DNA from 3 places in the Pseudomonas sp. FA117 genome. Region 2 is predicted to be linked to each of the others. Evidence: predicted binding sites of a transcription regulator. Region 2 holds the regulator's gene; each other region holds the start of a gene.
What was found. Region 2 encodes FliA, which starts transcription of late flagellar genes. Its sites were predicted from a motif close to CTAAAGTTTNNNNNNNNNNNGCCGNTAA; they were not measured.
Positions count from the first base shown of each region.

Region 1: AC1TXO_RS09400 (methyl-accepting chemotaxis protein) is a predicted target of FliA. The motif match lies at 1,507-1,534, and genes of this name have one in related genera.
Region 3: AC1TXO_RS20770 (flagellar protein MotY) is a predicted target of FliA. The motif match lies at 1,431-1,458, and genes of this name have one in related genera.

Region 1 is NZ_CM170675.1:2,013,802-2,017,074, forward strand. Features, by position in the region: gene AC1TXO_RS09400 (methyl-accepting chemotaxis protein) at 1-1,433, opposite strand, end outside; gene AC1TXO_RS09405 (PA1571 family protein) at 1,627-1,800, opposite strand; gene AC1TXO_RS09410 (ABC transporter transmembrane domain-containing protein) at 2,044-3,273, shown strand, end outside.
Region 2 is NZ_CM170675.1:4,042,211-4,045,483, reverse strand. Features, by position in the region: gene flhF (flagellar biosynthesis GTPase FlhF) at 1-155, shown strand, start outside; gene fleN (flagellar synthesis regulator FleN) at 231-1,064, shown strand; gene fliA (RNA polymerase sigma factor FliA) at 1,061-1,801, shown strand; gene AC1TXO_RS18705 (chemotaxis response regulator CheY) at 1,906-2,280, shown strand; gene AC1TXO_RS18700 (protein phosphatase CheZ) at 2,299-3,087, shown strand; gene AC1TXO_RS18695 (chemotaxis protein CheA) at 3,100-3,273, shown strand, end outside.
Region 3 is NZ_CM170675.1:4,485,907-4,489,179, forward strand. Features, by position in the region: gene AC1TXO_RS20765 (argininosuccinate synthase) at 1-275, opposite strand, end outside; gene AC1TXO_RS20770 (flagellar protein MotY) at 402-1,394, opposite strand; gene pyrC (dihydroorotase) at 1,525-2,571, shown strand; gene rnt (ribonuclease T) at 2,568-3,242, shown strand.

The DNA.
Region 1 (3,273 bases), 2.0 Mb from region 2:
TGGTTGATGTTGCGGCTGCCTTCCTCGAGCTCGACCATCGCCTGCGACGACTCGCTCAGGCGGCTGCCCAGGCGGTTGACGTTGTCGGTGGTCAGCTCGATCTGCTGCTTGCCTTCGGCGACGCGGCGGTGGCCGTTTTCCGCGGCGTTCGCGGCGCTGCTGCAGGAGCGCGCCACCTCGTTGGCCGTGGCCACCATCTCGTTGAAGGCGGTGGACACCAACTCCACGGCTTCACGCTGGCGCCCGGCGGCTTCGTTCATGTTGCCGGCCAGCTCGCTGTTGGCCCGCGAGGCCTCGTGCAGGTTGCCGGAGGCCGCGCCGATGTGCTGGATGAGCTGGCGGATCGCGGCGAGGAACTTGTTGAACCAGCCGGCGAGCTCGGCGGTCTCGTCCTTGCCCTGGATCACCAGGTCCTGGCGTAGGTCGCCTTCGCCCTGGGCGATCTGCTGCAGGCCGGTACTGACCTGGCCGATGGGTTTGACGATGACCCGCGAGAAGGCTGCTGCGACCAGGGCGAAAACCAGCGCCAGTACCAGCACGATGATTGCCGTGAGGTAGGTCATGTGGGTGGCGGCGCCCATCACCTCGCTGTATTCGATCAGGCCGACGAAGCGCCAGCCCAGGTCGGGCGAAGTCCAGACGTTGGCCATGTAGCGCACGCCGTCGATCACCACCTCGGTGGAGCCTTGCTCGGTGGCGGCCAGTTGCGCATAGGGTTCGCCAAGGTCCTTGAGTTGCTTGAAGCCATGGCTGGCATCGCGCGGGTCGACCAGTACGGTGCCGTTCTCGATCAGCATCACGTAGCCGCTCTTGCCCAGCTTGATGCTCTTGACCAGTTCGGTGAGATTCTTCAGCGACACGCTGACCACGAATACACCCTTGGCTTTGCCTGCGCCATCGGCGAGTGTGCGCGCGGTGCCGACCAATGCGACATCGTCCTTGTCGTAGTAGTAGGCGGCGGTGCGCACGGTCTTGCCGGGCGTGGCCATGGCCGCCTTGTACCAGGGGCGGGTGCGTGGATCGTAGCTGGCCAGTTTCGGATCGTCCGGCCATTTGGCGTAGGTGCCGTCTTCAAGGCCGATGGAGATGATGGCCGCTGCCGGATGCGTTGCGCCGTAGCGGGCGAAGGCGTCGATGACCTGCTGCGTGGCGGCGGGCAGCGGGTGGCTGGCGGCGTCGGCGGCGGTATAGTCCTTGAGTGTACTCACCGAGGTGTATACAGGATCGGTGGCCATTTGTTCTACGTTTTGCAAGGTGCCATCGAAGAACTGGCGCATGTTGCCGTCGATCTGGCGAATCTCGCGGGTGCTGCCGTCGAGGAACTGGTCGACTGCCTCGGCGCGAATGTTCAGGACGGAAATCACACCGACAAGGGCTACCGGGATGAAAGCCACCAGGACGAACGCAAGCACCAGCTTATTTTTTATCTTCATCGGGACGAACCATTCGTGGGAGTGAAAAGCGATGGCACGCCCATCCAGATGGTGGCCATATGCTATTTATCCTGTTTCGGCCTAGTCCCGGCAAATCTTTAGCGCATATTTCGTGTACAAAAAAACAAATGATTGTTCTGAAGAAATGAAAAGCCCGGCGCATGCGCCGGGCTGTAAGGAATTCGCTGGCTGGTCAGCCTTTGCGGGCTTTCTCGACCCGACTTTTCTCGAGGTTTTCGCAGGCCTGCTGGATCATCTGCTCGGTGATCGGAATCTCGCGGCCTTGGGCGTCGATGATCGAACCGCACACCTGGGCGTTCGATTTCTGCACGTTCTTCACGGTGTCGCTGGTATGTTGCAAGCTCATTTCCTGTCTCCTCTTCAGGTTGCAAGCTCAGGGTAGACCTTTGCCGTGACTGCCCTGTGACAGCTCCTGTGGCATCACGACAACTACAGTCCAACAGAAAGCGCGGTAAAGCTCCAGTGACAGGTTAGACCGATACGCTATAGCCACTGGCCCCACCCGCAATGCGATCCCTTCACGGCGCAAGGAGTTCCGCTGCCGTGGATGAGTGGTAGTCTGCAGACTCCCTGCCTTTTGGTCCGCGCCATGTCCGAGCCGCTTTCCTCCCGTCAACGCCGCGCCCTGCGCCTGGCTTGGCAGTTCGTCCGCCCCTACCGCCGTCAGGCACTGCTCGCCCTGCTGGCGCTGATCGTCACCGCAGCCATTACCCTGTCGATGGGGCAGGGCATCCGCCTGCTTGTGGATCAGGGCTTCATGACCGGCTCGGCGCACCAGCTCAACCAGACGATCGGGCTGTTCATGGTCCTGGTGTTGGCCCTGGCGGTGGGCACCTTCAGCCGCTTCTACCTGGTGTCGTGGATCGGCGAGCGTTGCGTCGCCGATATCCGGCGTGCGGTGTTCGATCATCTGGTCGGCCTGCATCCGGGGTTCTTCGAAGATAACCGCAGCTCGGAAATCCAGTCGCGGCTGACCGCCGACACCACGCTGCTGCAATCGGTGATCGGCTCGTCGCTGTCGATGTTCCTGCGCAATGCACTGATGGTGCTGGGCGGGGTGATATTGCTGTTCGTCACCAACCCCAAGCTGACCAGCATCGTGGTGCTGGCCCTGCCGCTGGTGCTGTCACCGATCCTGCTGTTCGGGCGCCGGGTGCGCAGCCTGTCGCGCCAGAGCCAGGACCGGGTCGCCGATGTCGGCAGCTATGTCGCCGAAACCCTCGGGCAGATCAAGACGGTGCAGGCCTACAACCATCAGGCCCATGATCGCCAGCTGTTTGCCGGGACCGTGGAAGCGGCCTTCGATGTGGCACGGCGACGCATCGCCCAGCGCGCCTGGCTGATCACCGTGGTCATCGTCCTGGTGCTGGGCGCGGTGGCGGTGATGCTCTGGGTCGGTGGCATGGACGTGATCGCCGGGCGCATCTCCGGTGGCGAACTGGCCGCCTTCGTGTTCTACAGCCTGATCGTCGGCAGTGCCGTCGGCACCCTCAGCGAGGTGATCGGCGAGCTGCAGCGCGCTGCCGGCGCGGCCGAGCGCATCGCCGAGCTGCTGGCGGCGAGCAGTGTGATCGTGCCGCCGTCGCAGCCTTCGGTGCTGCCGGCCGGGCGGGCCAGCGGCCGCATCGAATTGCGCGAAGTGCGTTTCGCCTACCCGTCGCGCCCGAGCGTGGCGGCCATCGATGGCCTCAGCCTGGTCATCGAGCCTGGGCAGACGGTGGCGCTGGTGGGGCCGTCGGGGGCCGGCAAGTCGACCCTGTTCGACCTGCTGCTGCGCTTTCACGACCCGCAGTCGGGCAGCATCGTGCTGGATGGTCAG
Region 2 (3,273 bases):
ATGGTCCGCGCATTCCTGACGACCTGCAGTTGCCGCGCAAGCACCAGTTGGTGAGCCGCGCGGTCAGCGTGCAGTTGCAGGAGGAGCCCAGCGAAGAGGCCATGGCCGACATGTTCGCTGATCTCTACCACAATCCCGATAAGCGCGCGGGTTGAAGATGAACGGCGCAGGGGGTCGGCAGCGATCCGTCAAGTGGGCACGTCCCACGCGAGACAAGGTAAAGAACAGACATGGGTAGCATGCATCCCGTACAGGTGATCGCCGTCACCGGTGGCAAAGGTGGCGTCGGCAAGACCAACGTTTCAGTGAATCTGTCCCTGGCGCTGGCCGAACTCGGCCGCCGGGTCATGCTGCTGGACGCCGACCTGGGTCTGGCCAACGTCGACGTCCTGCTGGGCCTGACCCCCAAGCGCACCCTGGCCGACGTCATCGAAGGCCGTTGCGAGCTGCGCGATGTGCTGCTGCAGGGCCCTGGCGGTGTGCGCATCGTGCCGGCCGCCTCGGGCACGCAGAGCATGGTGCACCTGGCGCCGGCCCAGCACGCCGGGCTGATCCAGGCCTTCAGCGAGATCGGCGACAACCTCGATGTGCTGGTGATCGACACCGCTGCGGGCATCGGTGACTCGGTGGTCAGTTTCGTTCGCGCCGCGCAGGAAGTGCTGCTGGTGGTGTGCGACGAACCCACCTCGATCACCGATGCCTACGCCCTGATCAAGCTGCTCAACCGCGACTACGGCATGAACCGTTTCCGCGTCCTGGCCAACATGGCGCAAAGCCCGCAGGAAGGGCGCAACCTGTTCGCCAAGCTGACCAAGGTCACCGACCGCTTCCTCGACGTCGCGCTGCAGTATGTCGGCGCCGTGCCGTATGACGAATGCGTGCGCAAGGCGGTGCAGAAGCAGCGCGCTGTCTACGAAGCGTTCCCGCGCTCCAAGTGCGCCCTGGCCTTCAAGGCCATCGCGCAGAAGGTCGACAGCTGGCCGCTGCCGGCCAACCCGCGCGGGCACCTGGAGTTCTTCGTCGAGCGCCTGGTTCATCCCACCAGTGCGGGGCCGGTGCTATGAATGCGAGCGGGTTCAAGATGTACAGCAAGGCGTCCAAGGACGCCCAGTACGAGCTGGTCGAGCGCTATGCACCGCTGGTCAAGCGCATCGCCTACCACTTGCTGGCGCGCCTGCCGGCCAACGTGCAGGTCGAGGACCTGATCCAGGCGGGCATGATCGGCCTGCTGGAAGTGGCCAACAAGTACGATGCCAGCAAAGGCGCCAGTTTCGAAACCTACGCCGGCATCCGCATCCGTGGCGCCATGCTCGACGAGGTGCGCAAGGGCGATTGGGCACCCCGTTCGGTGCACCGCAACACGCGCATGGTCAGTGACGCAATTCGCGCCGTCGAAGCAAGAACCGGTCGTGACGCTAAAGATCACGAGGTTGCTGCCGAACTCCAATTGGGTCTCGATGATTATTACGGGATCCTGAACGATACCTTGGGCAGCCGCCTGTTCAGTTTCGACGACCTGCTGCAGGACGGCGAGCACGAAGGGTTGCACGAGGACGGTGCCAGTGGCCAGGTCGAGCCGTCGCGTGATCTGGAAGACGAACGCTTCCAGGCTGCGCTGACCGATGCGATCGCCAACCTGCCGGAGCGCGAGCGCCTGGTCCTGGCGCTGTACTACGACGAAGAGTTGAACCTCAAGGAAATCGGGGAAGTGCTGGGGGTCAGCGAATCGCGTGTCAGCCAGTTGCACAGCCAGTGCGCGGCGCGTCTGCGCAGCCGCCTGGGCGAATGGCGGGCACGTTGAACCCGGGTTCGATGCAGTCGTTGTAAGTGATGCCGAATTGATTGAGCGCGCGCTTGTGAGACGAGCGCGTTTAAGACTGCTTGGAGGTCTAATTGAACAAAGATATGAAAATCCTCATCGTTGACGACTTCTCGACGATGCGGCGGATCATCAAGAACCTGTTGCGTGATCTGGGCTTCACCAACACCGACGAAGCCGACGACGGCACCACCGCGCTGCCGATGCTCGAAAGCGGCCACTACGACTTCCTGGTGACCGACTGGAACATGCCGGGCATGTCCGGCATCGACCTGCTGCGCAAGGTACGTGCCCATGATCGCCTCAAAGGCATGCCGGTGCTGATGGTGACTGCCGAGGCCAAGCGCGACCAGATCATCGAAGCGGCCCAGGCCGGCGTCAACGGCTACGTGGTCAAGCCATTCACCGCGCAGGTGCTCAAAGAAAAGATCGAGAAGATCTTCGAACGCGTCAACGGCTGAAGCATGTCTGGGGGCGCTATGGAATCAAGAAACGATTCTCTGGGGGAGTTCGAGTCGACCCTGAAGAAGCACGCCGAACAGCTGGTGCAGAGCCTTGAGCGCGGCCAGTTCGGCGAGGCGGTGCAGCTGATCCACCAGCTCAACCAGACCCGTGACCGCGGCCTGTACCAGGAAGTCGGCAAGCTGACCCGCGAGTTGCACAGCGCCATCGTCAGCTTCCAGATCGACCCGCGCATGCCGCAGGCCGAGGAAGTGTCGCAGATCACCGACGCCACCGAACGGCTGTCCTACGTGGTGCGGCTGACCGAGAACGCGGCCAACCGCACCATGGACCTGGTGGAGCAGAGCACGCCGGTGCTCAACGACCTGGCGACAGAGGCGCAGGGCCTGTCTGCCGACTGGCAGCGCTTCATGCGCCGCGAAGTGGCGGCGCCGGAGTTCCGCGAGCTGGTCAAGCGCGTCGACAGTTTCCTGACGCAAAGTGCCGAGGGCAACCGCAAGGTCGCCGGCCACCTCAACGATATTCTCCTGGCTCAGGACTATCAGGACCTGACCGGGCAGGTGATCAAGCGGGTGACCGCGCTGGTCACCGAAGTCGAAAGCAATCTGCTCAAGCTCGTGCTGATGGCCAGTCAAGTCGACCGCTTTGCCGGCATCGAACATGACCACGATCAATTGCGCGCTGAAAAAGATGAAGAAAAACATCCAACTCGGGGTGAAGGTCCGCAGATTCATGCCGATAAGCGTGAAGACGTCGTGTCCGGTCAGGACGATGTCGACGATCTGCTGTCCAGCCTGGGTTTTTAGGGAGCACGTTTAATGAGCTTCGGCGCCGATGAAGAAATCCTTCAGGATTTCCTGGTAGAAGCCGGCGAAATCCTCGAGCAACTGTCCGAGCAACTGGTCGAGCTGGAAAGCCGGCCCGATGATGCGGACTTGCTCAATGCGATCTTTCGCGGTTTTCACACTGTAAAAGGGGGCGCCGGCTTCCTT
Region 3 (3,273 bases), 440 kb from region 2:
GTACCCAGCAGGTACTCGCCTTCATACACGGTGTTGGCACGGAACATCGGGAAGACGAAATCTCGCACGAACTCTTCGCGCAGATCGTCGATGTAGATCTCCTTGACGCCCATGGCCTGTGCCTTGGCGCGGGCCGGCTCGACCTCCTCGCCCTGGCCCAGGTCAGCGGTGAAGGTCACCACTTCGCAGTTGTAGGTGTCTTGCAGCCACTTGAGAATCACCGAAGTATCAAGGCCGCCGGAATACGCCAATACGACCTTTTTTACGTCCGCCATGCCATCACTCCACGGGGTTGTACGGAAAGCCGTCGATTCTACCGATCTCGCGGGAGAATTTACAGTGGGGCGACAGCTTGTGATGACAAAGCGACAGAAAATGTCGTGAGCGCGACCGGGTCGCACTCAGACTTTCTTCGCCCCCGCTGGCAGTACCGGGGCTGGGGCCTGCACCGCCGGTGCCGGGCTGGCAGGGGTGCTGGCTGCAGGCTGCGGCGGTATGGCGGGTGCGGCTTCGCGGGGTTTTTCCACGGGTTTCTCGATCGGCGTGACGCGATCGAGCTGGATGTTGACCCGGCGGTTGCGCGCGCGATTGGCCGGCGTGTTGTTCTTGGCCAGCGGGTAGCGCTCGCCGTGGAAGCGCACGGTGATCTGCTCTTCCGGCACGCCATGGGCCTTGAGGTATTCGGCTACGGCCAGCGCGCGGCGGCGCGAGGCATCGCGGTTGGTCAGGCGGTTGCCGCTGTTGTCGGCGTGACCGTCGAGCTCGATGTGATTGACCGACGGATCGGCCTTCAGGTAATCGAGAATGACGTCCAGGCGCGCGCGGGCAGCACTGTCCAGCTCGAAACCGGTGCCGGGGAACGGCACCTGGGTCTGGCGGATCTGGTCATAGTTCATCGGCAACAGTTTCGCGGCGCACAGCTGGTAGTCGTTGTAGGCCTTGGCAAAGCTGACCGGCAGCACATGCACTTCCATCGCCCGACCGCCCTCGCCGGTGTAGTTGCGCACCACGGTGCTGCGTCCGTCGAGCAGGCCGTTGATCAAACGACTGGCCTGGCCTTGCGAAGAGCTGAACAGCACACCGTTGCGACTCATGCGCACCGCGCCCAGGTTGATGTCGCCACGTCCGGGCTGCCAGGGCGCCGCCGCGGCCAGCAGCGTGGCGGAGCCGGCACCCAGCGCATTGCTCTCCGAACGCAGCTGGAATACCGGCTGCTCGCCTGCGCGACGCACGAACTCGCCGCTGCCGAAACCGTCGATCGGCTGGATCAGCCGGCACTCGAACTGGTCGCCCTCGACCTTCCAGGCGACATTCTCCATGCGGGTCTGGAAGGTGAGTGCCCCGGCCGGCAGGCTGGCACAGAGGCTGAGCAGGAGTAGGTAACGCTGGCGCACGGGCGGCTCCACAGATTCTGACGGCTTACCTGCAGGCTATCGGACGCTCGTCGGAAAACTTGATAGCCGTGCTGCCCCCGGGGTTTTCCGGTAGCATTGACGCCTGAGTTCGAACCGCCTGGAAACCCCAATGTCCGATCGCCTGACCCTCCTGCGTCCCGACGACTGGCACATCCATCTGCGCGATGGTGCTGTGCTGCAACATACCGTCGGCGACGTGGCGCGCACCTTTGCCCGCGCCATCATCATGCCCAACCTGGTTCCGCCGGTACGCAACGCCACCGAAGCGCAGGCCTACCGCCAGCGCATCCTCGCCGCACGCCCGGCCGGCAGCCGCTTCGAGCCGCTGATGGTGCTGTACCTGACTGACCGCACCAGCCCCGAAGACATCCGCGCAGCCAAGGCCAGCGGCATCGTCTACGCCGCCAAGCTCTACCCGGCAGGCGCCACGACCAACTCCGACTCGGGCGTGACCAGCATCGACAACATCTTCCCGGCGATCGAAGCGTTGGCCGAAACCGGCCTGCCGCTGCTGGTGCACGGTGAAGTGACGCGCTCGGAAATCGACGTGTTCGACCGCGAGAAGCGCTTCATCGACGAGCACATGCGCCGCCTGGTCGAGCGCTTCCCCACGCTCAAGGTGGTGTTCGAGCACATCACCACCAGCGACGCCGCGCAGTTCGTCACCGAGGCGCCTGCCAACGTCGGCGCGACCATCACTGCCCAGCACCTGCTGTACAACCGCAACCACATGCTGGTCGGCGGCATTCGTCCGCACTTCTACTGCCTGCCGATCCTCAAGCGCAACACCCACCAGGTGGCGTTGCTGGATGCGGCTACCAGCGGCAACCCGAAGTTTTTCCTCGGCACCGACTCGGCGCCCCACGCCAGGCATGCCAAGGAAGCCGCGTGCGGCTGCGCCGGCTGCTACACCGCCTACGCCGCCATCGAGCTGTACGCCGAGGCCTTCGAGCAGCGTAACGCGCTGGACAAGCTGGAAGGTTTCGCCAGCCTGCACGGCCCGGCGTTCTACGGCCTGCCGGCAAACACCGACACCATCACCCTGGTACGCGAAGACTGGACCGCCCCGGCAAGCCTGCCGTTCGGCGACACCAGCGTGGTACCGCTGCGCGCCGGTGAAACCTTGCGCTGGCGCCTGCTGGAGGACAACGCGTGAGCGAAGATCTTTACGACGACGACCAGGACGGTCAGGCAGGCAGCGGTTCGCGCCACCCGATGGCCGAGCGTTTCCGCGGCTACCTGCCAGTGGTGGTGGATGTCGAGACCGGCGGTTTCAACAGCGCCACTGACGCACTGCTGGAAATCGCTGCCGTCACCATCGGCATGGACGAGAAGGGCTTCCTGTTCCCGGAGCACACCTACTTCTTCCGCGTCGAGCCTTTCGAGGGCGCCAATATCGAGGCGGCGGCACTGGAGTTCACCGGCATCAAGCTCGATCACCCGCTGCGCATGGCCGTAAGCGAGGAAAGCGCGCTCACCGACATCTTCCGTGGCGTGCGCAAGGCGCTCAAGGCCAACGGCTGCAAGCGGGCGATCCTGGTCGGCCACAACAGCAGCTTCGACCTCGGCTTCCTCAACGCCGCCGTGGCGCGCAACGACCTCAAGCGCAACCCCTTCCACCCGTTCTCCAGCTTCGATACCGCGACGCTGGCCGGCCTTGCCTATGGTCAGACCGTGCTCGCACGCGCCTGCCAGAGCGCCGACATCGACTTCGACGGCCGCGAGGCGCATTCGGCGCGGTACGACACCGAGAAAACCGCCGAGCTGTTCTGCGGCATCGTCAACCGCTGGAAAGAGATGGGCGGCTGGCGCGACTTCAACGATTGACCCGCTGACAGGCCGTTACAGCACGGCATGA